3 regions of the Salinivibrio sp. MA440 genome follow, and region 2 is predicted to be linked to each of the others. Evidence: riboswitches for the same ligand, from Rfam matches in the RefSeq annotation. Region 2 holds a riboswitch; each other region holds the start of a gene.

The links. A riboswitch is a leader RNA that binds a small molecule or an ion and turns the genes downstream of it on or off. The one in region 2 is predicted to bind thiamine pyrophosphate.
Region 1: another riboswitch for thiamine pyrophosphate. It lies ahead of thiD (bifunctional hydroxymethylpyrimidine kinase/phosphomethylpyrimidine kinase); the one in region 2 lies ahead of thiB (thiamine ABC transporter substrate binding subunit).
Region 3: another riboswitch for thiamine pyrophosphate. It lies ahead of thiC (phosphomethylpyrimidine synthase ThiC); the one in region 2 lies ahead of thiB (thiamine ABC transporter substrate binding subunit).

The regions. Positions count from the first base shown of each region.
Region 1 covers NZ_MUFI01000024.1:1,274-11,402, forward strand. The annotation lists gene BZG80_RS08975 (helix-turn-helix domain-containing protein) at 1-516, opposite strand, end outside; gene BZG80_RS08980 (homocysteine S-methyltransferase family protein) at 792-1,694, opposite strand; gene BZG80_RS16230 (methyl-accepting chemotaxis protein) at 1,775-2,875, opposite strand; gene BZG80_RS08990 (ion channel) at 3,043-4,068, shown strand; gene thiD (bifunctional hydroxymethylpyrimidine kinase/phosphomethylpyrimidine kinase) at 4,091-4,960, opposite strand; TPP riboswitch at 5,023-5,123, opposite strand; gene BZG80_RS09000 (putative bifunctional diguanylate cyclase/phosphodiesterase) at 5,178-6,971, opposite strand; gene BZG80_RS09005 (sensor histidine kinase) at 6,968-8,839, opposite strand; gene BZG80_RS09010 (DUF3081 domain-containing protein) at 8,916-9,179, opposite strand; gene BZG80_RS09015 (HAD-IA family hydrolase) at 9,198-9,980, opposite strand.
Region 2 covers NZ_MUFI01000001.1:13,773-23,901, forward strand. The annotation lists gene BZG80_RS00050 (MJ1255/VC2487 family glycosyltransferase) at 1-306, opposite strand, end outside; gene BZG80_RS00055 (phosphatase PAP2 family protein) at 303-842, opposite strand; gene leuA (2-isopropylmalate synthase) at 1,372-2,934, shown strand; gene leuB (3-isopropylmalate dehydrogenase) at 2,937-4,028, shown strand; gene leuC (3-isopropylmalate dehydratase large subunit) at 4,053-5,474, shown strand; gene leuD (3-isopropylmalate dehydratase small subunit) at 5,484-6,086, shown strand; gene BZG80_RS00080 (DUF547 domain-containing protein) at 6,231-7,022, shown strand; TPP riboswitch at 7,061-7,162, shown strand; gene thiB (thiamine ABC transporter substrate binding subunit) at 7,215-8,201, shown strand; gene thiP (thiamine/thiamine pyrophosphate ABC transporter permease) at 8,207-9,796, shown strand; gene thiQ (thiamine ABC transporter ATP-binding protein) at 9,790-10,129, shown strand, end outside.
Region 3 covers NZ_MUFI01000004.1:416-10,544, forward strand. The annotation lists tRNA gene BZG80_RS01800 (tRNA-Asp) at 57-133, shown strand; tRNA gene BZG80_RS01805 (tRNA-Trp) at 279-355, shown strand; gene crcB (fluoride efflux transporter CrcB) at 613-993, shown strand; TPP riboswitch at 1,049-1,148, shown strand; gene thiC (phosphomethylpyrimidine synthase ThiC) at 1,243-3,219, shown strand; gene thiE (thiamine phosphate synthase) at 3,216-3,884, shown strand; gene BZG80_RS01825 (HesA/MoeB/ThiF family protein) at 3,868-4,635, shown strand; gene thiS (sulfur carrier protein ThiS) at 4,619-4,816, shown strand; gene BZG80_RS01835 (thiazole synthase) at 4,819-5,592, shown strand; gene thiH (2-iminoacetate synthase ThiH) at 5,592-6,743, shown strand; gene BZG80_RS01845 (glutaredoxin family protein) at 6,757-6,987, shown strand; gene BZG80_RS01850 (aminopeptidase P family protein) at 7,042-8,829, opposite strand; gene BZG80_RS01855 (LysR family transcriptional regulator) at 8,893-9,873, opposite strand; gene BZG80_RS01860 (multidrug effflux MFS transporter) at 9,972-10,129, shown strand, end outside.

The DNA.
Region 1 (10,129 bases), on a different contig from region 2:
TTTGTTCGTTTCGACATCAGTGGTAATGATCATCACCCCTTTGGCTTCGAGGGTATCGATCATATCGTGAATTGGATTTAAGCCAAGTTCCCAGGCATGACGCATTTGGATGGCTAACGCTTCGACTTGCTCTAAACAAGTAACTTGCTCTGGAAGCGCTTCTGGTAACGCAAACTCAGGAATGGGTTTTACCGAATCGGGATAACACGCTAATAGCTCTTGCCAACGTTCAGCTTGGTCTAGAACGTCACCATTGATTCGGTCCAGCATTTTCTTTGGTGTACTCGCACGCTTGCGGTACTCAACACCTTCTAGTTTCACCTTCGTTGGGCGAAAGAAATACTCTGAGCGCACAGCGAGAGCTTTTGCCAACTTCAGTAGGTTCGAAGATGAAGGCATTGTCGTGCCATGCTCGTACTTTTTAATAGCGTTAGCGGACAGGCCAACTTCATTGGCTAATGCACTCATTGATAGCCCGGCCGCCTTACGAGCTCGTTCTAGGCGTTCTGCAAACATGGCATCCTCTCAAGCAATGAACTGGTTTATAAAAAAAACCACTTTGTCATAATCATAAACCTTATCACCCTAATTTTCTATCTGCTTGGCAGTTCAGAGTCCTCAACTTTACTCGTCCCTCCTCTCCCAGTATCAGGATACTTGACGCTATACGCGAGGAGCCGTTTTCGTGCCCGCAGAATGATGGATAAGCTTGATTGAGTGAGTTGTTAGAGTTCCACTGTGATCTCATGCTTGTTCGCTCCCACGCCGGCGCGTGGGAACGCGTTAAAGCCTTAACCCCTCAACTGCGAAAACTTGATGATCTCGTGGGACTGATCAAGGGTTTGCGCGAGGTGTTGGATGTGGGCGGGGGTGATTTCGCAGCAGCCGCCGACCACCAGGGCGCCGTCGGCAATCCATTGTTGTACGCGTTCGGTGTGGACTAAGGGTGAGAGATCTTCTCGCGCTTCTAGGGCATCGGCTTTGCTGCCTTTGGCCATGTCTTCTACCGATTTAAAGGCGTTGGCATAGCCACCGACAATGTTGGCTTGGGTGGCCATTTTTGGCATCGCCGTAGTAAGCACTTCTGGGTCGCAGCAATTGAGCATCACTGCTGTCGGCGCGTAGTCAGTGACCGCGTGCATGGCTTGTTCAAGTGACTCGCCCGAGCGCAAGGTGCCTGCAGCCTCTAACCGAAACGCGACGCCATAGGGTTTGCCTTGCTCTTGGGCCGCAGCACAGGCCGCGCGCGCTTCGAGGGTGTTGGTCATGGTTTCAATTAAAAACACATCCACATGAGGCTGCAAGCGGGCAATGTGCAAAAACTCGGCTTTCATGTCATCAAAACTGCGTTGCGGCTGGCCGAGGTAGCTGCCCACCAGCGGTGGCAAACAACCGGCAATATCGACATCGGCGCCTGTCTCATCCACGGCTTGCTCTAGCGCTTCGAAGGCTTTTTGATAAATGGTGTTGATTTTATCGCTCAACCCCGCTTTGGCCAGACGTGTGGGTGTCGCAGGATAGGTATTTAAGGTATGTGTTTTCGCGCCGGCACGGATAAAATCTTTGTGCACGTCTTTGACAATATTGGCATGTTTTAACATCACCGCGACCGACCAAAGCTTAGAGCTCACATCGGGGCCACGTTGATAAATTTCTTGCCCTAGGCCACCATCGAGTAGTGCAATCGACGTCATGGTTACTTCAGCCTCCTTCGGCCATCTTTCCTTGGTTTGACTTGAGATTACCATGAGCTCGTCGATTTAACACCCCGTTGTTACGCCACCTCTTCACTCCCTTCTATTGCGAGATGTTCAAGCTTATCGATCACCGTCATGCTGGCGTTTTCCATCTCTTTTAATGCGGTGACCATTTGATCGGGTTGTTGAGCATGAAACGCTGCCACCGCAGCCTTGGCATGGGTGTGCACTTGCTCGTGAGGCGCGGCAATGGCTTTAAACGTTTGCAACTGACCAAAATATTGCTGCCCTTCACCATGGTTATACCACTGGCCGAGTCGGCATTGGGTGTGATCGGTGACATCGTCCGCCATCATGCTGTCTTCGCCTAATACCACGCGGTATATCGCAAATTTAAAGCTGATGTGATCAAGTTTTGCCAGTTCACAAAAGGCGCGCAGTGCAGAGGCTTTAATGGTGGTGCGGCTGTGCTGTGCTTGCTCACTTTGGGTGGCCATGGCATCGGCAACCTGTTGGCCTTGTTCGCTGTATTGAATGGCTTCAGTGGCAAGGGTATCGGTGAGCGTACACGCATGGCTGCTGCCCGCACGAATTTTTTCCACCAGCTGGGTAATATCTTGGGTGGCAGTGGACGTGCGCTCGGCAAGGTTGCGTACTTCATCGGCAACCACCGCAAAACCTCGGCCCTGCTCGCCGGCGCGTGCCGCTTCAATGGCTGCGTTTAGCGCCAGCAGGTTGGTTTGATCGGCGACATCGCGAATTAAATTGACAATGCCACTCACCTCTTGTGCGTGTTGATCGAGTGAACGAATCGCTTCCGACGATTGCTGACATTGCGAAGATAACGACTGCACATGGCGCGCAAGGTCATTGACTTGCTCGGCACATGATGCCGCTTGATGGCTCACTTCGGTCACACGCTCTTTTTCACCGTTAATGGTGTCCGCCAGGGTCGCCAGTGAAGATTGGGTGGCGTTGATCGAATCACCAAAGTGGCATAAGTTGGCGTCGATCGCTTTGCCGGTTTGGCGTTTTTTCGCGACGGTATCCAGCTCTGCCTGCAATGCGCCTTTCTCTGCATTCAGCGCGTCGATGGTATGATTAATTTGCTCAATTTTTTGCTGCAGAGCAACCTGCTTTTGCTGCTCTTGTTCAAGTTGACGCCGAGATATAAACACGCAAAGCCCTCCATTGATTCGCTCTCTCCATTGTACGCTTTGTAAGACAATACATGCATACAATCGATTAAACTGTGATCGCATTGACGCCAAGCGCCTGATTTACACTGTAAACCTGACGCAAATCACTTCATACTGCGATCACTGAAGTGAATGAGCGAAAATTTATGACCTTTTGGTTGCTTTTTAAACGTTGGATTATCAGCCGCTTCGCCCATTTGAACGGGCGTATGCTCGGCTTGGTGGTACTCGCCTATGGCGTGATTGGCTGGCTACTTTTATATGGAGCGGGCGAGACCGCGATGACCCAGTCGCTGAGCCGCTATGTGTATTACTTGATTGTGACGGCCTCGACCGTTGGCTACGGCGATTATTCCCCCGTTACTGAGTGGGGGCAATGGATCACGTCTTTTTGGATTATTCCCGGCGGCTTAGGGTTGTTTGCGGTGGTGATTGGGCATGTCACCGGATCACTGGTGGATTATTGGCGACGCGGGTTACAAGGAAAACGGAGTATTAGTGTGAAAAATCATCTTCTTATCTTAGGCTGGAACGGACAACGTACGATACAGCTTATTCGTTTATTGCAAAGCGGAGTGCATGGTGAGCGCCCGATTGTGCTTTGTGCGCGCGCAGAAATCGAAAACCCACTGCCTGGTGAGGTGGAATTTGTGCGCGTGGCAAGTTTTACCGATGCTGAAGGCATTGCTCGCGCCAAGGTCGAGCATGCCTCGAGTATTATTATTGATAACCCAGAAGATGATATTACTTTGTCAGCGGCTCTGTTCTGCGCACATAAAAATCCGTCAGCGCATTTATTAGCGTATTTTCAAGATGATGCGATAAGCCAAATCCTCAAACAGCACTACCCGCATGCGGAATGTGTGCCGTCGGTATCGGTCGAAATGCTAGCAAAAGCGGCGGTGGATCCCGGTTCAAGTCAGTTGCATCATGAGCTTTTGAGCACGTCACAAGGGATGACGCAATACTGTGCCCGTTATCCGAGTAACGCAACAGAAATCGATACCGGCGATCTCTTTGGTCAGCTCAAGCAAGAATATGACGCCACCTTAATTGGGATCGACCAAGGCCAAGGTATTGTTTTGAACCCGCCAGTGGGGACAAAAGTATTGCCGGGCGACCGTCTTTTTTATATCGCCGCCCAGCGCTTGCCGCATTGGTCCGCTGCGTAAGCACGCTATTTAATCAAATGCATTATTTAACGAGAGCGTGCGATTCAACCAACGCATGCTTGGATAAATAAACACTCTCATCAGCGGGGTAGGCGAAAAAATGATGTACCGGCCCTGCCCCTCTTCCAACGGTTAACTGTTGGCTATGCGCTAAGGCGTCAGTGAGATAACGCTTAGCCGCTCGCCCGGCGTCAATGGGTGTCAGTCCCTGCGCATAAAACGAGGCAATCGCCGCGGACAGTGAACAGCCTGTGCCATGGGTGTTAGGCGTTTCAATGCGGCGCGCACTCAGGGTTTGACACGTATCTCGGCTAATCCACACATCCAGACTCTCTGGCGCATGATGCAAGTGCCCGCCTTTTAGCATCACATACGGACATCCTAGCTTGCGCAGTGCCGGCACTAAGGCGTACATCTCCTCGGTGGTTGTCGGAACAGGACACCCGGTTAAACGCGCGGCTTCTGGCAAGTTGGGGGTTAAAATGGTCGCGCGCGGGATCAATGTATTGATCAGTGCATCCATGGCGTCATCATCTAATAACGGATCGCCGCTGGTGGCGATCATGACCGGATCGAGCACGACCGGTAAATGCGGGGAGCGCGCGAGCACAGCGGCTACTTCGCGAATAATCGCTTGGTTGGCGAGCATGCCGATTTTCACGGCACGTACCGGCATGTCGTATAACACAGCATTCAGTTGCGCGCGAACAAACGCTGGGTCGACCGGCGAGACGGCCTCAACGCCACAGGTATTTTGTGCAGTTAAGGCGGTGATCGCCGAGCAGGCATAGCCGCCCGTGGCTGAAATCGCTTTAATATCGGCTTGAATACCAGCTCCCCCACCGCTGTCTGAGCCGGCGATGGTGAGAATAACAGGTGGTGATTGGTTCATATTGGCCCCTTAATCATGAGGGGCGGAAGGAGACAAAACCACGCACGATGGCGCGACCTTGTGTGCTGAGCACGTCAGTTCCCTCCGCCAGTGCTAACTGGATCAGGTTCTACGGGTCCTGCTTTCGCAGTCTCAGCAATTGCTTGCTCCCCGACTAACACGGTCAGAATATAAACCTTAGTGATAAAGCGCAAGGTTGAGGGTGCTAATTGCGCGTTTAGGCCATCTCATTACTGTTGCTGGTTGCATTGCTATTGTTCGTTGCGTTGCTATTAATGGTCGCGTTGCCTTGGTTGGCGGTTTTAAGCAGTTGTTCAAATCCCTCTTGGATTAGCGGCCGTGCGTATAAAAAGCCCTGCACTTGGTCGCAGCCAATGGTTTGTAGCACATACTGCTGGTCCTCTTTTTCGACGCCCTCGGCGACCACACCATGACCAAAGCCATGGGCCAAATCAATCACGCTACCCACCAAGTGCTTATCACTGGCGTTGGTAGCCAAGTCTTGGATAAAGCTGCGATCAAGTTTGACCCAATCGACCGGTAACTGTTTAAGGTAACTGAGCGAGCTGTAGCCGGTGCCAAAGTCATCGAGGGCGATATGCATGCCTGCATCTCGCAATTGTTGTAGCTCTTTCAGTGCCACCGACATGTGCTGGATCAGTGCTGATTCTGTCACCTCTAATTGAATCAGATGCAAAGGGACATCAACTGCCTGGCACCGAGCTAAGACGCTGTCAGCAAAGCCGGGGCGAAACTGCTGGGCAGAAACATTGACTGACAGGTGAAAGCTATCGTTGATCAGTTTATTTTTTCGCCAACATTCAACCGCGGCTAAGGCCATCACCAGTACGTGGTCGCCCAGTTGGATCATGTCTGCGCTGCGTTCGGCGATGGGGATAAATTCCGCCGGACTGATGGCCCCAAGGGTCGGATGCTGCCAACGCAACAGCGCTTCCGCGCCTATCATCAAACCGCCGTCTAATCGCCATTTGGGTTGATACACCAGTGATAATTGTCCGCTTTGTAGTGCTGGCCCTAATTCGGTGCGAATCAAATGCGCGCGCTGAGCTTGGCTATCAAGCTCAGGCTGATATTCGCCGATAAGTTGGTCATCCGTCGGAATCGCTAAAATGGCTTGACGAAACAGTTGCGCCACATCTTGTGTCTCAAGCTCCGTGCGGCTGATACCAATGTGGCAACGTAAAAACATTAAACGCCCATCGAGCGTGTGATGTCCGCTGATCAACCGATTGATGCGCGCGGCTTTTTCTATGGCATGGTTATCGTGTTCTTCAATCAGCATCACCAGTCGTGTGCTATCCCAAACGCCAATGCGATGTGGGCGCGCCACTGTACTATTGGCTAGCAGATTGGCCACTTGTTTGTATAGTGCCTCTGTCATTAAATGACCTTGGTGTTTGGTCACCGCTTCCATGCCATCTAAGGCAATCATCATCACAGTCACCGGCCCTTTGCTCAGCTGGCGCTCAGCGGCATCTAATAATGCACGACGATTTGGTAGCCCGGTTAACGGATGGGTCAAAGAAAGCGCGCGTAAAGCCGCCGTTTGTTTGTTAACCAGCATTTGCAGCCGTGCCGCTTGATCGCGCTCTTTACGGGTTTTCAATTGCAGATACAAAAGGTTTTGAATCCGTTGCAACACCTCATCGTGATCAAAGGGTTTGCTGATGTAATCAATCGCGCCACGGCATAACGCTTGGTTACGCAAATTCAGGTCATTATCTGCGGTGAGTACCATCACGGGCGGGCAATGCTCATCTAAAGCGTCATTAAGATCATCCAGCACCAGTAAGCCAGAGCGCTGCGGCATCCGCATATCGAGTAAAATCAGGTCAGGAACGGGGGAGAGAGCATCGGTAACAAGGCGAGGATCGGTGAGCCCATTCAGCTGTTGATAACCGGCTTGCTTGAGCATGGTAGACAGTAAGTGAATGTTTTCCGGTCGATCATCAATGATCAATATATGTGCTTGTGACGGATCCTTTGTCATAGCCTCTCCTCTAATAATAATTGTATGGCCTCAGCCAAGTCCGCTGACGAGAGCGGCAGCGATAAACGTCGTAATGTCGGTTTGTTATGCGGTTCGTCGCATGGGTTGTCAGTCAGAACAATGAGTGGTTTGTCGCCAAATTGTGCTTGTATTTGTTCGGGCGTTGCCGCAACGCTATCAGCCGCTATAATGACTAACGATGGCGGAGAAGCGAGCGCAACAGCCTCAGCCAGTGACAGCTCATGCGCATGATAGAGTGTCAACATTGGCCAATCTTCAAAGCAATCGGTCATCAGGCGCTGACGGGCACTGTTATTATCAATATAGAGCACGCGATGCGGCTGGCTCACGCGGAGACACGCACAACCTTGATCGCCAGATCGCGTCGACGTCCGGTAAGGGAAAGTCACTGCAAAACAACTGCCCTTTCCTGGCTGGCTTTTTACTGACATCTCGCCTTGCATTTGCACAACCAATTGATGGCTCACCGCTAACCCCACACCTGCCCCTTCAATCTGTGATTGTTCGGCGGCCAAGCGGTTAAATGGCTCAAAAAGATGGTTTAACCGATTTTCAGCAATGCCGATCCCGGTATCTGATACAGAGATCGTCAAGGTTGACGATGGTTGACTGGCTTCAACCCATACTCGCCCCTGAGGATGGTTATATTTAATCGCGTTGCTGAGTAAATTGATCAACACTTGTTTGAAACGGGTTGGATCCACATATAGGTCGCCACTCAGATCCGCGGGTAGGCACTCATCTAACTCAACGTGCTGTTGCTGTGCGAGCGGGAGTAGTGTTCGAACGGCATCACTGACAAGGGCACGAACCGGATACCAGGTGACATTGACCACCGTTTTTCCTGCCTCAAGTTTGGCAAGATCCAGCACATCATTAATTAAGGTGAGTAAGTGGCGACCACTTTGGTGAATTTGATCGACATATTGCCGTTGCGTCTCCGTCAAGCGAGGAGAAGAGGATCGTTGTAGTAGTTGCGCATAACCGAGCACACTGTTTAAAGGCGTGCGCAGCTCATGACTCATGGCAGAGAGAAAATCACTTTTGGCTTGATTGGCGCGTTCTGCCTCGTGCTTCGCTTGCAGTAATGGTGTGGCATCATACCCAACAGTCACAATGGCGTAAGGCTCTCCCTCTACGTGGCGAATAAGCGTTTTAGCGAGCTTAAAAGTCCGACCATCTCTTAATGTCACATCGACATGAACGGGTTCACCATCGAGCGTCAGTTGGTGATCAAGCGCATTGAGGGTTTCGCGCATTCCCTCAGGCAAGGCACCATGAATTGCCTCAGCAAGCTGTTCAACATGCTCGACATTTAATGCTTGCAGGCAGGCGTAATTTGCAAGCGAATATTGTCCGCCCAGCTCTCGGACAAAAACAGGATTGGCGATCGCATTAATAATGGTTTTGAGTTGATTGCGTTCGTGTTTAATACGCGTCTGAGCCTGAGTCAGCGCGCGCATATCAGACATAATGCCAATAAACTCTCGCCGGTCTTCAATCCACACTTCACTGACCGCAAGATGAATGGGTACCACATGCCCCGCTTGATGCCGTGCCTCAACCCGCCGGCCGGTACCGATAATGTTTGCCTGGCCTGTTGTTATATATTGCCGTAAATAATGGTCATGCTTTCCTTGGTGCTCCGGCGGCATTAAACAATCAACATTCTTTCCGATTAGCTGTTGCGGGTGATAACCCAATAATCGGTGGGTGAACGGGTTCGCATCTAAAATAATGCCGCGTTCATCAATCACCAAGATCGCGGCTGCCGCGCTGTCGACTAACGCTTGATAATGGGCTTGGGTCCCGCGTGTTCGGTTTGTGGTGATTGGTTCGCTGTCCATGCTCCCTGCCTTTGACCTATAAAAAACGCCCCATTGTGGGGCGTGTGACGGTCCGGCATGCATTGCCTATCCGTCGCTATCTTTTATAGTTTTTGACTAGCGCATCGACCTTTTTCAGGAACTGCTCTTTAAGGTTCTCATGCTCGTAGTCGAGATGATACGTATTGTGAAACCCCACACGTAACTGTACCCCATTTCCTGCTAAATAAATGGTATAGCCGTCATAATCTGAGAAAGCGTCAATGCCATCCAAGCGGTGTCCATCTTCTATTTTCTCACCAAACTCCGTGACTATCTCAAACGCGCGAAGCAGATGGGTCGGATCGAGTTCGTTTTTCACGCTTCCCTCCTGGCTATATTATCGAAATTGTGCGCCCCCTTTAGGTCGCATCGCACGACCACGCAGTGAGCCCGCTAATACCGGTGGGGCGGTGACACCCTGTCCCGGTACACCCAAACGATTGGGCCTTGCAATGATATTGGGCAAACTGGCCAATGTATCAAGGGTAGTGTCCGGACAGGCCTTTTGGATCCCTGTACCGTAATTATAGCCATAGTTAACACAAATCACTGGCGAGCCAGCGGCGCGAGCCGCATGCACATCGCTGACCGAATCCCCCACCACCAGCAGTTCCAAGGGTGAAACGTCAAGTATGGCGGCCGCTTCGTAAATACCGTCCGGATCCGGCTTGCCAACAGACATTGCATCGGCACCCAATATCCGGGTGAAAAAATGCCCAACGCCAAGTGCTCGCAGTAAGCTGTTAGCATGCGCCGTTTGCATATCTGTGGTGCACACCATCGGGATGTGACGCTGCGATAAGGTTTCAAGGCACGCAAGCACGCCCGGGTACAGTCGAGTTTTTGGCGGTTTACTGCCTAGGTATGAGGACAAAAAGAGTGCGCGCGCTTGGTTTAGCACGCGGGTCGATACGCGCCCGTCGATGTGTCGAGTTAACACGCGGTGGATCAATAAATCCGCCCCATCACCAATCCAATCTTTTATTGCATGGGGATCTTCATCAGGCAAGCTTAAGCCACGTAACATACCGCTGACCGCCTCATACAGATCGTCAAAAGGGTCTGCGAGTGTGCCGTCTAAGTCAAAGCATACCGCAGAGACGCTCTCTAACTTAACCATAAAAACCCCTTTTTTATTCATAATCTTAATAAAATTAAAAAAGATAGAACTGGATCAGAAATCGAATCCAACGACGTTTCAACGTTAGCAGAGAAGCTAGCGTCGTCCTATCAAAATACGACGGATAATATTTGGGATCATGGAAAAGA
Region 2 (10,129 bases):
TTCAAAATCAGAGATGACCTTATCGTAGTCTGATACATCAAGCTGGCGTATATCCCGTCGCAGCTGCGCCAAGTGATTGTGTCTCGCCGTGGCCAACATATCAATTTTACCATCACGGCTCACAAAGCTCATCCCGGTAAAGGTCCGATAGTCACCGAATGGCGTCATATCAAAATAGTGCTCTGCCGGCCGACCAGAAAAAATAAAATCAACCTCGCCATCGTACTCTGCCAAAGCACGCGCCATCGCTCGGGCTCGCGATATATGGCCGTTACCGGTTCCTTGAACACCGTATAAAAGCTTCATGAAAGACCTGCCATTCCGTAAAGATCCGCGGTGATGCTGTGCGCCAAGTTGGCACACATTATCCCTAACCCTGCGCCCACAATAATGTCGGTCACAAAATGCACACCCAGTAACACCCGAGAAATGCCAATCAAGCTCGCCCAAATAAATACAAACAGCGTGAGCGATGGGAAAAAGATGCTCAGCAAAGAGGCCATTAAAAAGGCACCTGCGGTGTGGCCTGATGGCATACTGTATAGGTCAGACGGCGTGATAAAGGCGGGTAGCTGCGAAGGACGTGTGCGCCGGAAACTACGTTTTAATACCCAGTAAATTGGCAGCTCAATGGCAAATGCAGTGAGCCCCGTGAGTAAAAACCAGAGCCCCACGGCTTCTTGCAGCCACCAAGCAGCTAACCCCACCACGATATAAAGAGGTCCATCGCCCGAGCGGGAAACGGCACGGGCCACTTTGGCGGTGTCAGCGCTAAAGCGATGCGATAGGCAAAGTGTCGATACCGAGTGGTCAAAGCGTTGAATCGCAGCAAAGCGTCTCATGGTATCTCCCAATACAGCGAGCTGATGATTAAACATTAGCCAGCCGGTGTGACAGGTCGGTGACGTTATTGGGACATCTCAATGAATTTACTCTGCCCCGTTACCGCTAAAGATCAGCTGTATTGGCGTAATTAAAATAATGCAGGGTGGACAAAGCCGCCCCATACCACAGCACAAAAGTCTAACTTTTAGTGTAAAAAGCAGTTTAATTAACCGGTTTCTCGCCTTTGTATTGCGCAGAAAACGGGTTTTGTTTTTTTCAGATTGACGCTTTCCCCATCGCTCTGTTATTTCTGGTAACAGAGTATTTACTGACGGACATCAGCATGACACTGTTTCACCTACGCCTCATTCTCCTCCTTATCGTGACCCAGTCGCGCGGGTAGGTTTTGGGCAGAAAACAGTGAATGCCAAATCTCAAAAACCCGCGCCAGACGCGGGTTTTTTTGTATCTAATGTCGCCAAAATAAAACATATCGCCAATTAAAGAGCCATGACGGCGGCCAGCAAACACAACAGGGAGTTACTCATGAGCGAGAACAGCCAAGTCATTCTGTTTGACACCACATTACGTGACGGCGAGCAGGCGTTGTCGGCAAGCTTAACGGTCAAAGAGAAACTGCAAATCGCGCAAGCTTTGGATCGTTTGAAAATAGACATCATTGAAGCTGGCTTTCCTGTGTCCTCTCCGGGCGACTTTGAGTCCGTACGTACCATTGCTCAGCATATGCAGCATGCCCGTGTCTGTGCTTTGTCTCGCGCTGTTCCTAAAGACATTGATGTGGCAGCGGAATCGCTCAAAGCCGCCGATGCTTTTCGTATCCACACCTTTTTGTCCACCTCTACCATTCATGTCAAAGACAAGCTTCGCCGCAGCTACGATGACGTAGTAGAAATGGGCGTGCGTGCGGTCAAACATGCGCGCCAGTATACGGATGATGTGGAGTTTTCCTGCGAAGATGCCGGACGCACCCCGATTGATAATTTATGCCGCATGGTCGAAGCGGCAATTGATGCTGGCGCCACCACGGTCAATATCCCAGATACAGTCGGCTATACGGTCCCCAGTGAGTTTGGCGATATCATTGCCAACCTGTTCAACCGCGTACCCAATATCGACAAAGCGGTGATTTCTGTTCATTGCCATGATGACTTGGGGATGTCGGTCGCCAACTCTATTGCCGCTGTACAGGCCGGCGCCCGCCAAGTCGAAGGCACGATTAATGGCATCGGCGAGCGCGCCGGTAACTGTGCGCTGGAAGAAATTGCAATGATCTTAAAAACCCGCGCTGACTTGTTAGGCGTGGAGACAGGCTTAAACCATACTGAAATCGCCCGCACCAGTAAGCTGGTTAGCCAACTTTGCAACATGCCAATCCAGCCCAACAAAGCCGTGGTCGGTACCAATGCCTTTAGCCACTCTTCTGGCATTCACCAAGATGGCATGCTGAAAAACAAAAATACCTACGAAATCATGACGCCAGAGTCGATTGGATTGGGTAAAAAATCATTGAATCTCACCAGTCGCTCCGGCCGCGCGGCGGTGAAAAGCCATATGGATAACCTTGGCTACAACGAGCAAGACTATGATTTGGAGACCTTGTATCAATCATTCTTGCAATTAGCAGATCGTAAAGGTCAGGTGTTCGATTACGACTTAGAAGCTTTAATGTTCTTCAACAACCTCAAAGAAGAGGACGATTTTTATAAGCTCAATTATTTAGGCGTGCAATCGGGCAGCTTAATGGCGACCACCAGCATCAAGTTGCAATGTGGCGATGAAGAAAAACGCGAAGCGGCGATTGGAAACGGTCCCGTCGACGCCTTGTACCAGTGCATATATCGGATCACCGGCTATGACATTGAGCTGGATAAATTCGATCTGACCGCCAAAGGAGAAGGGGAAGATGGCCTCGGCCAAGCCGATATCATTGCCAACTACAAAGGCCGTAAATATCACGGCACCGGGGTATCAACCGATATTATCGAGGCCTCCGGCGAAGCTTTATTAAACGTGATCAATGCTATTTATCGCGCCAACAAAATTGCGCAGATTAAGGAACAATCCCATTTAAAACAGGAGACAGTATAAACATGGCTAGCGCACACCAAATTGCAATTTTACCCGGCGACGGTATCGGCCCCGAAGTGATGGCGCAAGCCGAAAAAGTGCTTGATGCGGTTAGCGAGCGATTCGCTGTCACCTTTGAGCGTCAGCATTATCCGGTTGGCGGTGCTGCAATCGACGCCCATGGCTCGCCGCTGCCCGCACACACCTTGGCTGGCTGTGAAAAAGCCGATGCGATTTTATTCGGCTCAGTCGGCGGCCCTAAATGGGAGCATTTACCCGCGACCGAACAACCGGAGCGCGGTGCTTTACTGCCGCTACGCAAGCACTTTGGTCTGTTTTGTAATTTGCGTCCGGCACAAATCCATACTGGTCTCGAAAGCTTTTGTCCGCTGCGCGCCGATATTGCCGACCAAGGTTTTAATATCGTGGTGGTACGAGAGCTGACCGGCGGGATTTATTTTGGTGAGCCCAAAGGGCGCGAAGGCGAAGGGCGCGAGGAAAAGGCGTTTGATACGGAAGTCTATCATCGCTATGAAATTGAGCGCATCGCACACATCGCCTTTCAATCCGCCCAGCTTCGCAACAAACAAGTGTGCTCAATCGACAAAGCCAATGTGCTGCAAAGCTCAATGCTGTGGCGCGAGGTGGTAGAAGCGGTGGCAAAAGATTATCCGGATGTCAGCTTAAGCCATATATATATCGACAACGCCACCATGCAGCTGATTAAAGACCCGTCGCAATTTGATGTGATGCTGTGTTCAAATATTTTCGGCGACATCATCTCCGATGAGTGCGCGATGATCACAGGCTCTATGGGTATGCTGCCCTCAGCCAGTTTGAACGCGAGTAAATTTGGCTTGTATGAGCCAGCCGGTGGCTCCGCGCCCGATATCGCCGGACAAAACATTGCTAATCCAGTGGCGCAGATTTTATCGGCGGCACTTATGCTGCGTTACTCGTTGGGCGAAGAAAACGCGGCCTGTGCAATTGAACACGCAGTGAGCCAAGCGCTGGCAGCCGGTGAACTGACGGCCGATCTGGCCGGTAACCATCCAGCACTGAGCACCGAGCAGATGGGCGATCGTATCGCCGCCTATATCCGCCAAGGCGCATAATCATTACCCGTAAGGATACGAGCTATGTCGAATGCAAACACCCAGCAAGGCGCCAAGACCTTGTACGAAAAAATTCACCAGTCTCACGTGGTCACTGAGCAACCAGGCGAAGCGCCGCTGCTGTATATCGACCGTCACTTGGTGCATGAGGTGACCTCACCACAAGCGTTTGACGGCCTGAGAGAGAAAGGCCGTCCGGTGCGCCAAGTGAGCAAAACCTTCGCCACCATGGATCACAATGTTTCCACCGAAACCAAAGACATTAACGCGTCAGGGGAAATGGCGCGCATCCAAATGGAAACCTTGGCTAAAAACTGCGAAGAATTTGGCGTCACCCTGTACGACTTGAATCACCCCTACCAAGGCATTGTCCATGTGATGGGTCCCGAGTTAGGGATTACTTTGCCTGGCAATACCATCGTCTGTGGTGATTCTCATACGGCAACTCACGGTGCTTTTGGTGCACTGGCCTTTGGTATTGGTACTTCCGAAGTCGAACACGTACTGGCCACCCAAACGCTCAAGCAATCCCGCGCCCGCACGATGAAAATTGAAGTCACGGGCAAAACCGCCCCCGGGATCACCGCCAAAGACATTGTCCTAGCGATTATCGGCCAAGTCGGTCATGCCGGCGGCACCGGACACGTGGTGGAATTTTGCGGTGACGCCATTACCGACTTGTCCATGGAAGGGCGAATGACGGTCTGCAACATGGCGATCGAATTGGGCGCGAAAGCTGGCCTGATCGCCCCCGATGAGACCACATTTGCCTATTTAAAAGACAAGAAATTTGCTCCTAAAGGTGAACAATGGCAGCAAGCGGTCGATTTTTGGCAAACCTTGCACTCGGATGCCGATGCGCAATTTGATCGTGTCGTGACACTCGATGGCAGTCAAATTCATCATCAGGTCACCTGGGGGACCAACCCCGGCCAAGTGGTTAGTGTGCACGATAGCGTGCCGGCCCCTGAGCACATGGCAGATCCGATCGCGCGCCACTCGGCGGAACGCGCGCTGAAATACATGGGGCTAACCGCAGGCCAAGCCATAACAGATATCCAAATTGATAAAGTCTTTATTGGCTCATGCACCAACTCTCGAATTGAGGACATGCGCGCAGCCGCGGCGGTCGCCAAAGGTCGGCACGTCGCAGATAGCGTCCATGCCATGGTGGTGCCAGGCTCAGAGCAAGTGCGTGCCCAAGCAGAGCAAGAAGGGCTGGATGTGATTTTCCGCGAGGCGGGCTTTGAGTGGCGCTTACCCGGCTGCTCAATGTGCTTGGCGATGAACAACGATCGCTTAGGCCCCAAAGAGCGCTGTGCATCGACCAGCAACCGTAACTTTGAAGGCCGCCAAGGCCGTGAAGGCCGTACCCACTTGGTCAGCCCAGCCATGGCCGCTGCCGCCGCCATTGCCGGTCACTTTGTTGACGTTAACCAATTATAAGGAGGCCTTATGTCAGGCATACACACTCATACCGGCATTGTTGCCCCATTGGATGCGGCAAACGTCGACACCGATGCGATCATCCCCAAACAGTTTTTGCAAAAAGTCACCCGCACCGGATTCGGCCAGCACCTGTTTCACGATTGGCGCTTTTTAGACGATGCGGGCAAACAGCCGAACCCCGAGTTTGTGCTCAATCAAGCGCGCTACCAAGGGGCTAGCGTGTTACTCACCCGCGAAAACTTTGGCTGTGGCTCGTCACGCGAACATGCTCCTTGGGCGCTGGATGATTACGGTTTTAAAGTGATTATCGCCCCCAGTTTTGCCGATATTTTCTATGGCAACTGCATTAATAACCAAATGGTGCCGGTGACCCTTGAAGAAGGCCAAATCGATGCTTTATTTACGTATGTGGCCGAAAATGAAGGTGCGACGGTAACGCTAGATTTGCCCGCCCAAACCATCCGTGCCGGTGAACACTGCTTTAGCTTCCAGATGGATGATTTTCGCCATCATTGCTTACTCGAAGGTTTGGATAGTATCGGGCTGACGTTACAGCACGAAGCGGAAATTTCGCGCTTTGAGCAGCAAATACCTGATTTTTTGGTGTAATACCATCCACTCATCTCTCGCCAATAAGTGCTGATTATTCCGCATTTATTGGCGTTCCTTCCCATTTTTCTATCCTCAATGAAACCAACCGCTGACTCGCTTGGTCTAGTCTCAAAGAAGGTTTGATCGCATTAAGGACTGACAATGCAAAAACATTTGATACTTCTGTTCGGGCTAGTGTTTCCGCTCATCAGTCAAGCCGCGCCCAAAGCGGACTACTGGGCAATGTGGGATGCACATAATCCTGACAGCCAAGCCACCTTCACGCATCACAGTTGGCAAGTATTACTCGATAAGTATTTACAGCCTCAGGGGCAGCACACCTTATTTAACTACGCAGCCGTCACCGAGGCCGATAAAGCGACCCTCGATCATTACATTCGCATGCTTACCAAGCGCGATCCGCGCACCCTGAGCAAAGACGAACAATATGCTTACTGGGTCAACCTTTACAATGCGGTCACGGTGACGCTGATTTTGGACGCCTATCCAGTCAGTTCTATCACCAAACTCGGTGGACTCTTTAGCTTTGGTCCGTGGGATGATGACGTAGTGACGGTGGCGGGCGAAGCCCTCACGCTCAATGATATCGAACACCGTATTTTGCGTCCGCTATGGCAAGATCCGCGTACCCACTATGCGGTCAATTGTGCCAGCCTTGGCTGTCCTAACCTGCAACCGCAAGCCTTTCAAGCCGACACCTTGGATGCGCAATTAGAACAAGCTGCCTACACCTTTATTAATAGTGATAAAGGCGTGAGTCAGCAGGGTAATCAGTGGCAGCTTTCTTCTATCTATGAGTGGTTTGAGACTGACTTTGGCGGCAGTGAACAAGGGGTGATCACCCATATCAATCAATATAGAGACATCAAGCTTCCCAAGGATGCACGCTTGGATTATGACTACGACTGGACGCTTAACCAACTCGCGGACTAAAAGGCTTGGTGAACACTAAGCCAATCAGTACAATAGCACCGTACTCATTGGGGAGCCTCATGGCTGAGATTGCGCGCGGCGCTAAACCCATCGAACCTGATCCAGCTAACACTGGCGTAGGGATTGAGACTTGATGTTGCCATCAACTTGCCTCAACACCCACGCCCAACTTAGGAGCGTGCTGTGAAAGTTATTACCTCTGTTCTCACTCTGGTTTCTTTATCGCTGTTATCACTCAGCGCCCGTGCCGCCGACCCTCTAACGGTCTATACCTATGATTCTTTTATCGCCGATTGGGGCGCAGGGCCAAAAATCAAAGCCGAATTTGAAAAACGCTGTGACTGCCAATTAGAGTTTGTGTCTCTTAGTGACGGTGCTGCTCTGCTTAATCGCTTACGTATCGAAGGCAATACTACCAAGGCTGATATTGTACTCGGTATGGATACTAACTTGATGAAAGAAGCTGAGCGTAGCGGCATTGTCGCCGAGCACGCGGTGAATACGGAGCGCCTACAGGTACCCGGCGGTTGGGATAATCCCTACTTTATCCCCTACGATTACGGCTACTTTGCCTTTGTGTATGACACCACGCGTTTGCTCGACCCACCCAAAAGCTTGAAGGCTTTGATTGAGGAGCGTGACGATATCAGTGTGATTTACCAAGATCCACGCGTGTCAACAGTTGGCCAAGGCTTGATGCTGTGGATCCAAAAAGTATACGGCGATCAAAGCCAGCAGGCATGGCGCGACCTTGCCGACAACACTATTACCGTGACCAAAGGCTGGACCGAAGCGTACAACATGTTCCTCAACAAAGAGGCAGATATGGTGCTTTCATACACCTCTTCGCCCGCCTATCACCTGGTCGCTGACGATGATGACCGCTTTGCCGCCGCCATGTTTGAAGAAGGCCACTATATGCAAATTGAAGTGGCGGCGAAGTCTGCTTATACCGACCAACCAGAACGCGCCGATGCGTTTCTACAATTTATGCTCAGTGACGCAGCACAGTCTGTGATCCCAACCACGCAGTGGATGTACCCGGTCACCGATGTTAGCTTGCCTGACGCCTTCTATACGCTGAACAAACCAGAAGAGAGCCTGTTGTACCAGCCCGATGAAGTGATGGGTAACCGTCAGCAATGGGTGCGCGATTGGCAAACCGCTTTGGTTGAATAACGTCGATGCTTAACCCTTCTCGAACCTGGCCGGGCAGTCTCGCGGCCAGCTTGGTCGTATTATTAATTGGCAGCGCACTCTGGGCGCTGTTCTTACACAGTCAAGACTTGAAGCTGTCCGCCCTGTGGCAAGATGCCTATCTGCGCCATGTCACGCTGTTTAGCTTTAAGCAGGCTACCTTATCTGTGGTGCTCAGCGTTGGGCTCGCCATTCCTGTGGCCCATGCGCTGGCTCGGCGACAATTTCCAGGGAAAGCTTGGCTACTCAAACTGTTTGCCATGACCCTGGTGCTGCCGGTATTGGTGGGCGTGTTTGGATTGGTTGCCATCTACGGCCGTAGCGGTTGGATTGCACAAGCCTTCGCGTACTTTGATGCGGCGATGCCATTTTCTCTCTATGGCTTAAGCGGCATTTTGCTTGCGCATGTTTTCTTTAACCTGCCTTTTTCGGCCCAATTGATGGTGCAGGCCTTGGAAGGGATCCCGGCGGATCAAAGGCGCCTGGCAACCCAGCTTGGTCTAAGAGGCTGGCAACGTTTTCGCCACCTTGAATGGCCTTATCTGCGGCAAAGTCTACCCCATGTCGTCGGACTGGTATTCATGCTGTGTTTCACCAGCTTCGCCACCGTGATGGCATTAGGCGGTGGCCCCAAAGCGACCACCATTGAATTGGCTATCTATCAAGCCATTCATTTTGATTTTGACTTACAAACCGGTGCCGCTCTGGCGCTATGGCAAATGCTCTTGTGCGGCACCTTTGCTTTTATTGTGCAAACACTGACTCGGCCGATTGCCAACACCCCCAGCGAAGTGCAACCGCTTCCATCGGCACTCGATAGTCGCACGGCGAAGTGTTGGGACAGTCTCTGGATTGCGCTGACTTTATTGTTGGTTCTACCACCTCTCGGGGTTGTGATCGCGCGTGGCCTTAACCCTAGCGCGTTAATTGTGCTGAGCGACACGGCATTATGGCAAGCCACCATGCATTCACTGCTTATCGCTACCGGCGCAACCGTCTTGGCCTTCGTGTTGGCCACCTCTGTCATCTTAGCCAGTCGTCATTGGCGCTTGAACGGGCGTAAGAAACAAGCGAATGGCATTGAAACGTTAGGGGCGATGATTTTGGTGGTACCCAGTATTGTCCTCAGTACCGGGCTTTTTTTACTGTTTCGCCAGTTTAGCGATGTATTCAGCTTGGCGCTGTGGTTGGTGATGGCCGTGAACGCCCTGATGGCGTTGCCCTATTTAATAAAAGTACTGAGCGCGCCCGCCTATCAACTTGCCCAGTCCTATCACAATCTTTGCGCTACCTTGGGGCTAAAAGGTGTCAACCGTCTACGTCTTATCGAATGGCAGTGTTTACGCGCCCCGATCGCGCGCGGCGTGGCGGTAAGTTTTGTGTTATCGATGGGCGATCTTAGTGCGATCGCACTTTTTGGTAGCCAAAATTTTCAAACCCTGCCGCTCTATTTGTTTCGCTTGATGGGGAGCTACCAAATGGACGCAGGCGCTGCCGCTGCCATGCTATTACTGCTTACCAGTTTGGGTTGCTATGCCCTAATCACTCGTCTGATCCAATGGAGACACGCATGCTGACGCTTTCCAATGTCCACTATCGTTACCAGCAAGATTGGATGATCTTTGATGCCCAAATAGCCCCTGGAGAGATTGTGGCTGTGCTCGGGCCCAGCGGTGCAGGCAAAAGCACCTTATTATCACTGATTGCTGGGCTGATCGCGCCAGATAGTGGCGAGATCACCATTGATGGCAAGCCTGTCACCACGACGCCCGCCCACCAGCGGCCACTGTCTATCTTGTTTCAAGAGCACAACGTATTTACCCATTTGTCAGTATTCGACAACATGGCAATTGGCTTGTCTCCCTCGCTTAAACTCACGGCCACACAGCAAGAGGCCGTGCGCCATGCTG
Region 3 (10,129 bases), on a different contig from region 2:
GATTACAATTGATTAAAGCAAAGAGATATAAGCCTTTAGTCATACAGAATTGGTGCGGAGTGGTAGTTCAGTTGGTTAGAATACCGGCCTGTCACGCCGGGGGTCGCGGGTTCGAGTCCCGTCCACTCCGCCACTACTTAGAAACCCTAGCTGAAAAGCTGGGGTTTTTTGTTATTGGCCGACCAGACAAATCGCTTTATAAATAAGCGATTAAACGTTTGACTAGTAATTGATGGTGGTAATTTGTCGCGAGATCGCTACAATAGGCAACTATCTACAGGGGTATAGCTCCAACTGGCAGAGCAGCGGATTCCAAATCCGCGTGTTGGGGGTTCGAATCCCTCTACCCCTGCCAAATATTAAAGCATCGACATCGTCGGTGCTTTTTTTGTATGTGAACATGCAAACCACAAAAAATCGTGTTGGGGGCTGGGCCGCCAGTCCGATCGAATCCCTCTACCCCTGCCAAATATTAAAGCATCGACATCGTCGGTGCTTTTTTTATGTCTACTGTCTGTGGTAGTAACCGCGCCTTTCTTCCTTTTTCTCCCTCCTGTTTCTTGTTCACATGTCGCGGTATGATGAGTTTTTACCAATCGAAAGGAGCACCCAGTGGTAAGCATATTGTGGGTAGGGCTTGGTGGCGCATTAGGGGCGTCCTCGCGTTTTTTAGTTTCAGAGTGGAGCGTCGCAGTGTTTGGTCGAGGATTCCCTTACGGCACCCTAATGGTTAATGTGCTGGGCTCATTAGCAATGGGCGTCTTTTTAGCGGCGATGAGCCAAGAGCTGATTGCCCCAGTGCCTTGGCGTCAACTGATTGCGATTGGCTTTTTAGGGGCTTTTACCACCTTCTCGACGTTCTCTGTCGATACCTTGATGCTGTTCCAACATGGAGAAACCGTGAAAGCCTTACTAAATGTTGGTTTGAATCTCGCCTTATGCCTCGGAGCGGCAGCGATGGGTGCTTGGCTGTTGGGACGTATTACCGGGTAATAGAAAACATCGCGTACGTCGCTTGTTGTTGCGGCGGTGATTTCTTATACTGGCGTTGAACTTGTCGGAGTGCCAATTGGCTGAGACCACATAAAGTGGGATCCGTTGAACCTGATCTGGTTAAGACCAGCGAAGGGAACAAGAGATGCTTCAGATCACAGACGCAACCCGTCTGCCATTTTGCTCACATCTCAAATTCAGCGTTTTCCGGCAAGCATTAATTCCCATAATGAACACCGGAGTAATGCTATGTCGACCCGTAAACAGGCCCGCCTTGAGGCCAAATCCTTTATCGATTCCCTCTCTGCGCAAACCTACCCTAACTCGGAAAAAGTCTATGTCGAGGGCTCGCGACCTGACATTCGCGTCGGGATGCGCGAGATCCATCTTTCCCCCACCTTTGTGGGCGGCAGCAAAGAAAAGCCTCAGTATGAAGACAATGAGTCCATTCGGGTTTATGACACATCAGGGCCTTATACCGACCCACAGAGTACTATCGATATTTACCAAGGCTTAGCGCCAGTGCGAAAAGCCTGGATCGATGAACGTGCCGATACGGAGTTTCTTGATGCGGTGAGCTCTGACTATGCCCAAACCCGCCTCAGTGATGAAACCTTGGATGAACTTCGCTTTAGTGCCTTACCATCTATCCGCCGCGCCAAACCTAATCAGTGTGTGACTCAACTGCATTACGCACGCCAAGGCATCATTACCCCAGAAATGGAATTTATCGCTATTCGCGAAAATATGGGTCGCCAGCAGTATCGTGAAGAGCAGCTCAATCGCCAGCACCCTGGGGAAAGCTTTGGTGCTCACTTGCCATCAAACATCACTCCCGAATTTGTGCGCCAAGAGATCGCCGAAGGGCGGGCGATTATTCCGGCTAACATTAATCACCCAGAAGCGGAGCCGATGATCATCGGGCGTAACTTCCTGGTGAAAGTGAATGCCAATATTGGTAACTCAGCGGTGAGCTCCTCAATAGAGGAAGAAACTGAAAAACTGGTATGGTCGACTCGTTGGGGTGCGGATACGGTGATGGATTTATCGACGGGCCGCAATATTCACGAAACCCGCGAGTGGATTTTACGTAATAGCCCAGTCCCGATTGGCACTGTGCCTATGTATCAGGCGCTTGAGAAAGTGAACGGCATTGCCGAAGACCTGACCTGGGAAGTAATGCGCGATACCTTGATAGAGCAAGCCGAGCAAGGGGTCGATTACTTTACCATTCACGCTGGGGTGCGTTTGCACTATGTGCCCATGACCGCCAATCGCGTGACTGGGATTGTCTCGCGCGGTGGATCGATTATCGCCAAATGGTGCTTGGCGCATCATCAAGAAAGTTTCCTGTATACCCATTTTCGCGAAATCTGCGAAATCTGTGCCGCTTACGACGTGTCTTTGTCGTTGGGCGATGGGCTGCGTCCCGGCTCAGTGGCAGACGCGAACGACGAAGCGCAATTCAGTGAGCTACGTACCCTGGGCGAGCTCACCAAGGTGGCATGGGAATACGATGTGCAGGTGATGATTGAAGGCCCTGGCCACGTGCCCATGCATATGATCAAAGAGAACATGGACGAGCAGCTCACCCATTGCCATGAAGCGCCTTTCTATACTCTCGGCCCGCTAACCACCGACATTGCTCCCGGTTACGATCATATTACCTCCGGCATTGGTGCGGCGATGATTGGCTGGTTTGGGTGTGCGATGCTCTGTTATGTCACGCCCAAAGAACATCTGGGTCTGCCCAATAAGGAGGATGTTAAAATTGGGCTTATCACCTACAAGCTTTGCGCGCATGCTGCGGACTTAGCTAAAGGACACCCGGGGGCGCAGGTGCGTGATAACGCCATTTCTAAAGCGCGCTTTGAATTCCGCTGGGAAGACCAGTTCAATCTATCCCTTGATCCGTTCACGGCACGCGCCTATCACGATGAAACACTGCCTCAAGAGTCGGGCAAGGTCGCACATTTTTGCTCGATGTGTGGACCGAAGTTCTGCTCCATGAAAATCAGCCAGGAAGTCCGGGACTACGCCAAAGAAAACGGCTATGCCGCCGCGGGTCAAGCGATTGATGTCGCTATGCTGGAAGACCCGTTAGCAGGCATGCAGCAAAAATCGCAAGAATTCCGAGAAAAAGGCAGTGAGCTCTACCTGCAAAAATCCCATCATTCGTCACCACAAGGCGCTGAGGTAGTGGACAGCGATAAGGTGGAGTCATGAGCCTGACCCCGTTTGCATCTATGTCTGAAGGTATAGGCCCATTATATCCGGTAGTGGACGATGTGGATTTGCTCGAACGCTTGCTTTGCTTGGGGGTGAAAACCGTGCAACTGCGTGTGAAGCAGCCAGCGCATCCACAATTGCTAGATTGGATACAGCGCGCGGTGGCATTGGGCCGCGCGCACCATGCGCAGGTGTTTATCAACGATCACTGGCAGCTCGCGCTTGAGGCTGGCGCCTATGGCGTTCATCTGGGGCAGCAAGACTTACAAGAGGCGGATCTTGACCGGCTCGCACGACAAGGCGTGCGCCTTGGCGTCTCGACGCGCAGTCCCGAGCAGCTCGCTGCAGCGGTTGAACTCACGCCCAGTTATCTTGCCATCGGCCATATTTTTCCCACCACCACCAAACAGCTCGCCGAGCCGCCGCAAGGCATTTCTGCGTTAGCACAGCAGGTGGCGACTGTTGATGGCCGTTTTCCGACGGTGGCGATTGGCGGTATTGATCTCGACCGAGCCCCTGACGTTTGGCGCACTGGCGTGGACGCCATTGCGGTGGTCCGTGCCGTGACGCAAGCGCCTGATTTAGCGGCGCGCATTGAGGCATTTGACCGCTGTCTTAATCCATCAAGACAACAAGGAGGGCGTGATGCTATCGGACAGTGAATACCTGCGTTATAGCCGGCAAATCATGCTGCCAGAGGTTGGAGAGTGCGGGCAGCAGGCACTTAAAAAGGCGCACGTGTTGATGGTCGGTGCCGGTGGGCTTGGAACCACCGCGGGTCTCTATCTTGCAGGCGCTGGCGTGGGACAGTTAGCGATTGCTGACTCGGACCACATTGAGCTATCCAATTTGGCGCGTCAGGTGGCGTATCGGGATGAGCAAATCGGCACCGATAAAGCCGCAGCGCTAGCCGCTAACTTGGGCGCGCTGAACCCACATTGCCAGTGCCGGGCCATCAATGCCTATCTCGAGGATGAGCGCCTGGCGCTCGAAGTGGCGATGGCGGATGTGGTGCTTGATTGCAGTGATAATCTCGCCACTCGTCATGCGGTCAACCAAGTCTGTGTAGAGACTGGCACGCCGTTGGTGAGCGCGGCCGCGATTGGCTGGCAAGGCCAGTTATTGGTTTATCAACCGCATAGTGCATGTTATGCGTGCGCCTTTGCAGACGTGACGCCCTCTGAACCCACACGCTGCGCTGAAGCTGGGGTAATGGGACCTGTGGTCGGCATGATGGCCACTGCGCAAGCGCTTGAAGGGATAAAATTATTATTAGGGCAGGCGGTCGGTACCAATCGCTTGTCACGACTGGATGGACAAACCATGACATGGCAGCACTTTTCGCTGCCTGTGCATCCGCACTGTGCGGTTTGTCAGCCAAAGCGGGAGGTAAGCGATGCAGTTAACCATTAATGACACGCCTACAGAGGTCAATGCCACGACCGTCGCGCAATTGATTGAGGAGATGAAGGTGCCGGCTGAATCAGTCGCGGTCGCGCTAAATCAGACCATTATTGCGCGCGATGCTTGGTCATCCACGTCACTTGCCGCTGGCGATAGCTTGGCGGTCTTTCAAGCGATTGCCGGAGGATAATTATGTTAACCATTGCGGATACGACGTTTTCATCTCGGCTGTTAACCGGCACCGGCAAGTTTGCCAGTCGCAAGGTCATGGCCGAATCACTGGCGGCCAGTGGTACTGAGCTGGTCACCATGGCGCTAAGGCGAGTCGATGTGCATGCCACACAAGACGATATTTTAACCCCGCTGCGTGAACTAGGTGTGCGCCTGCTGCCCAATACCTCGGGGGCGAAAAATGCGCAAGAAGCGGTGTTTGCCGCGCGTCTTGCTCGAGAAGCATTAGGAACGCCTTGGGTAAAGCTGGAAATTCACCCCGACCCTAAGTATCTGATGCCTGATCCGATTGAAACCCTTCAAGCGGCGAAAACGCTTGTAGATGAGGGGTTTGTGGTGCTGCCATATTGTCATGCCGATCCTGTGCTGTGTAAGCGTTTGGAAGAGGTGGGGTGCGCGGCGGTGATGCCCCTTGGCTCACCAATTGGCTCCAACCAAGGACTGGCCTCAATGGCGTTTCTCGACATCATTATTGAGCAAGCTCGCGTGCCGGTGATCATTGATGCCGGCATTGGTGCACCGTCAGATGCGGCGTTAGCGATGGAGCGCGGTGCCGATGCAGTTTTGGTCAACACCGCCATTGCCACGGCTGGCGATCCGATTGCCATGGGCGCAGCGTTTAAACAAGCGGTTGAAGCAGGACGCTGCGCGTATCGCGCTGGGCTGGCGGGCACACACAATCACGCCCACGCTTCTAGCCCCTTAACTACGTTTCTTGACGCTAAGGAGGCGTGATGAGCTTTTCTGAGCGGTGGGCGGCACTCGATTGGGATCATCATCGCCTTTCGATTTACAGTAAAACGCGCCAAGATGTCGAGCGGGCGCTGGCTAAATCCTCGCGCAATTTGGACGATTTCGCTGCCCTGATCAGCCCAGCCGCTGAAGGGTATCTTGAGGCCATGGCTCAGCAATCTGCGGCGCTGACGCGGCAGCGTTTTGGCTACACCATGGGGTTTTATATTCCGCTGTATCTCTCCAATTTGTGCGCCAACGTGTGTACCTATTGCGGTTTTTCGATGGAAAACCGAATCAAACGGCGCACGCTGGATGAAGCTGAGATCGCCGCCGAGTGTGAAGCGATCAAAAAAATGGGCTTTGACAGTGTGCTCTTGGTGACCGGTGAGCATGAAACCAAGGTAGGGCTCGAGTATTTTCTCCGCGCCTTACCGGTGGTGAAGCAATACTTTCATCATGTGGCGATGGAGGTGCAGCCGCTGGATACCGACGCGTATCGCGCCTTGGTGGCACAAGGTGTGGATGCGGTGATGGTGTACCAAGAAACCTACCACGCTCCAACCTATGGGGAACACCACAAGCGCGGGAATAAAACCGACTTTCACTACCGGCTGCAAACCCCAGATAGGTTGGCACAAGCAGGGGTCGATAAGATCGGTCTCGGCGCCTTGATTGGCCTTGAGGACTGGCGCACCGACAGCTTTTTTACCGCCCAGCATCTGGATTATTTGGAAAAGCAATACTGGCAAAGCCGCTATTCGCTATCTTTTCCGCGCTTACGCCCTTGCGCGGGGGCGTTACAGCCGAAATCGGTGATGACGGATAAGCAGCTGGTCCAGCTGATTTGTGCCTATCGGTTGTGGAATCCGCAGGTAGAGCTGTCGCTATCGACACGGGAGTCACCTCACTTTCGCGACAATGTGTTGCCGCTTGGTGTCACGAGCTTATCCGCGGCGTCAAAAACCCAACCGGGCGGTTATGCCAACCCTGAGCCACAATTGGAGCAGTTTGCCATCAGTGATGAACGTAGCGCGGCAGAGGTGGCCGCCAGCGTCCGTGCCCTCGGGTTTGAGGTGGTATGGAAAGATTGGGATAACATCTACGATGTCGCGCGTCAGGCGCAAATGGCTTCACAAACGGCAGCGGGTTAGCGACAATGCGGGCATGAAACGTATTACTGTATATGTGGGCCCGCGCTGTCCTCACTGTGAGGCGGCCAAAGCTTACTTGGATAAAAAAGGGCTGCGTTATCGTGTTGTCGATACGGCCACGCCCAAAGGCAAGAAGCTGCTGGCAGCAACAGGCTCGCGGGGTGTCCCGGTGATTTGCATTGGCGATACCACCTTGCGCGGCTTTTCGCCTAAAGCGGTCGAGAAAGCCCTGAAAGGGGAATAAAAAAAGCGTCCAATCGGACGCTTTTTGTTTTTTTATACTTAGTGAAGAGGCGACTTAACGGCTTAGCGGCGCGGTCGCTTGTTTTAACCAAGCTTGGTCTTGCTCATCTAAAGATGGGCTAACTTCATCCCACACGGTTTGATGATAGCGATTCCACCACTGGATTTCCGCCTCGCTGAGCAAGCTCACATCGACCAAACGACGATCGATCGGTGCACGCGTGAGTGAGGCAAACCCGAGCATCGTCATGTCGCCCTCGGTGGGCTTTTCTTCAATCAACTCGAGGTTTTCAATCCGGATCCCAAACGCCTCGGCGCGATAGTAGCCCGGCTCGTTTGACACCACCATGCCCGGCAATAGCGCGACGCTATTGGGCGCTTTGGAAATGCGTTGCGGACCCTCGTGTACGTCCAAGAAATGCCCGACACCGTGACCGGTGCCATGGTCAAAATCATAGCCGTGTTGCCACAAATACTGGCGTGCTAAGGCATCAAGCTGGCTGCCTGAGGTACCTTTCGGGAACCGCGCGGTGGCCAGCGCAATATGTCCTTTCAGCACCAGCGTGAAGGCCTTTTTGATCTCAGCGCTGCATTCGCCCACCGGCACGGTACGGGTAATGTCCGTGGTGCCGTCATAGTATTGGCCGCCTGAGTCGACCAAGTAGACATTGTTGCTCTCAATCACGCTCGGTTTGGGCTGATTGTTGTGGTTATAGTGACACATGGCCGCATTGCCACCGGCGGCGGAAATGGTATCAAAGCTTAAGTCGACCAGTTGATCGTCTTGTTGGCGGAATTGATACAGGGTGTCTGCGAGCACAGCTTCATCAGGGCGTTCACCGGCGTCGACTTGACGGTCAAACCACGCCAAAAAGCGAGTCACGGCAACACCATCGCGCACGTGGCAGGCTTGCATACCGGCGATTTCTTGCGGGTTCTTGGCCGCCTTTTCAAGCGCACATGGGTCTTGCGCTTCCACCACGGTGACTTGCGCTTGTTGGAGCGTGTCCAGTGTCCACGCATTGGCACCGTTTGGGTCGACCAATACACGTTGACCACTCAGCGCTTGCAGGGCATCAACCAGGCTATCAGGGTGCGCGACGCTCACTCCTTGGCCCACGTGTGCATCAAAGCCGTCGGGGAGACGGTCAGGGTCGATAAACACGGTGACGTCACCGGATTGCTTGATAATCGCTTGGGTCAGTACCACGGGCAAACGTGGGATATCGCGACCACGGATATTGAGCAGCCAACAGACGGCATCGGGTTGAGTGAGTACCGCGGCATCAAGGTTCTGATCGGCTAACTGCTGGCCAATGGTTTGACGCTTATCTAAACTGGCGCGGCCGGTTTTCTCTTCACCCAGTAAAATGGCAGGGCTATTAAGCGGGGCGGGGCGATCGTCCCATAAGCTTTCAATCGGGTTTTGCTCAACACTCACCAAAGCCAAAGCCCCATCCAGCGCGCGTTGGGTGCGTTTGTACCAAGCGACGCTATGCATGCGAGCGTCGATAGCCAGCTTGGCACCCTTGGGCAATTGTTGCTGGGCCCATTGCACCGGTGGCTCATCAATCAGGTGGCAGTAGTCAAACAGGCCGGCGGGGACTTGCTTACGGACTTGAACCACATAGCGGCCATCAACAAAAATCGCTGCCTTGTCGCGGGTGATCACCGCCGCCCCTGCGGAGCCGGTAAAGCCGGTTGCCCAGTGGAGGCGTTCGTTGTGCTCGGGCACATACTCACCGAGATATTCGTCTTCGTGGGGGATGAGTAGGGCGTCATAATCGTGTTGAGCTAGCCAGTGTCTTAGCTGCTCAACACGCTTGGTAAGGGTCGCGTCCATTATTCTTCCTTCTTTGTATGGGGTGAACTTGCCATGTTCGGCCACGCGTAAAAAACCAGTGGATTAGACCCTAGCGCGATGGGCGATAGGCTGCAATTTTGCCGGGCTAAACTGCTGACAGCGCGAAATAATTAAATCTTTCAGCCATTGGTGCCCCGGGTCATTTTCTTGATTTTGATGCCAAAACAAGGTGTACGCCATCGGCGGTATTGGCGTCGGTAACGGCCGTACCACCAAATTGAGCGACGCGGCAATATAATGCGCAAACTGGCTTGGTGAGGTAAACACCAGGTCGGTATAGGTACACAGGCTCGCCGCACTGTTAAAATCAGGCACGTACATGGCAATGTCACGCTCAATATTACGCTCTGCCAGTTTATAGTCCAACAACCAGCGATCATTTCCATCACATTTCACCTGTACATGTCGCAGTCCAAGGTAACGCGCTTCATCCCATGGGCCCTTGAGTGCGGGGTGATCGGCGCGCATCAAGACACACTGGTGATCTTGGCAAAGCTCTTGGTAGCGCACACCCTTGGGCGGCATCATGGTCAGCATGGCATCGGCGGGATTTAAATCTTTGCCGGTAATACCAAAGTCGATATTGCCACGGGCGAGACCATCAAAAGTGGTTTGATCCCAAGCGGCGGTATTGAGGGTGATCGATGGGGCGGCCTCTAACATATCGCCAATAAATTGGGGCAGCAGTAATGGGTAGGCGCTCTCTACAAGCGCAAAGCGAAAACAGCGATCACTTAAGTGTGGCTGAAAATGGTCAGGTTCGGTCATCGCCGCGATATCATTGAGCAAAGCGCGTAATTTAGGTTGCAAGGTTTGTGCACGAACCGTGGGTTTTAATCCGTGGGCGGCTCGAGTAAAAAGCGGATCGTTAAATTGCGATCTTAGCCGGGCCAGATTTTTACTCACCGCCGATTGACTTAAATGCAGGCGTTTGGCTGTGCCCGTGACATTGCACTCTTCTAAAAGTACATGCAAACACACCAATAAATTGAGGTCGGTACGTTGCAGTTGGTCCAAATCCATCTTTGGTATTCTCCTTAGGAATAACTGCTTTTACTATAAACCATTATGGTTCATATCCTGAAGCCACTATACTGCGTGCCTGTATAGAGGAGTAACCAATGACGCACACTGATTCACCGACATCAAATCGCTTACTGGTCGCCTTAATGGTGTTACTGGTGCTATTTAGCCCCATGGCGATTGATATTTACCTACCGGCACTATCGCATATGGCGGGTGACTTTAATGTGAGTCCCACTTTGGCTCAAGACACTGT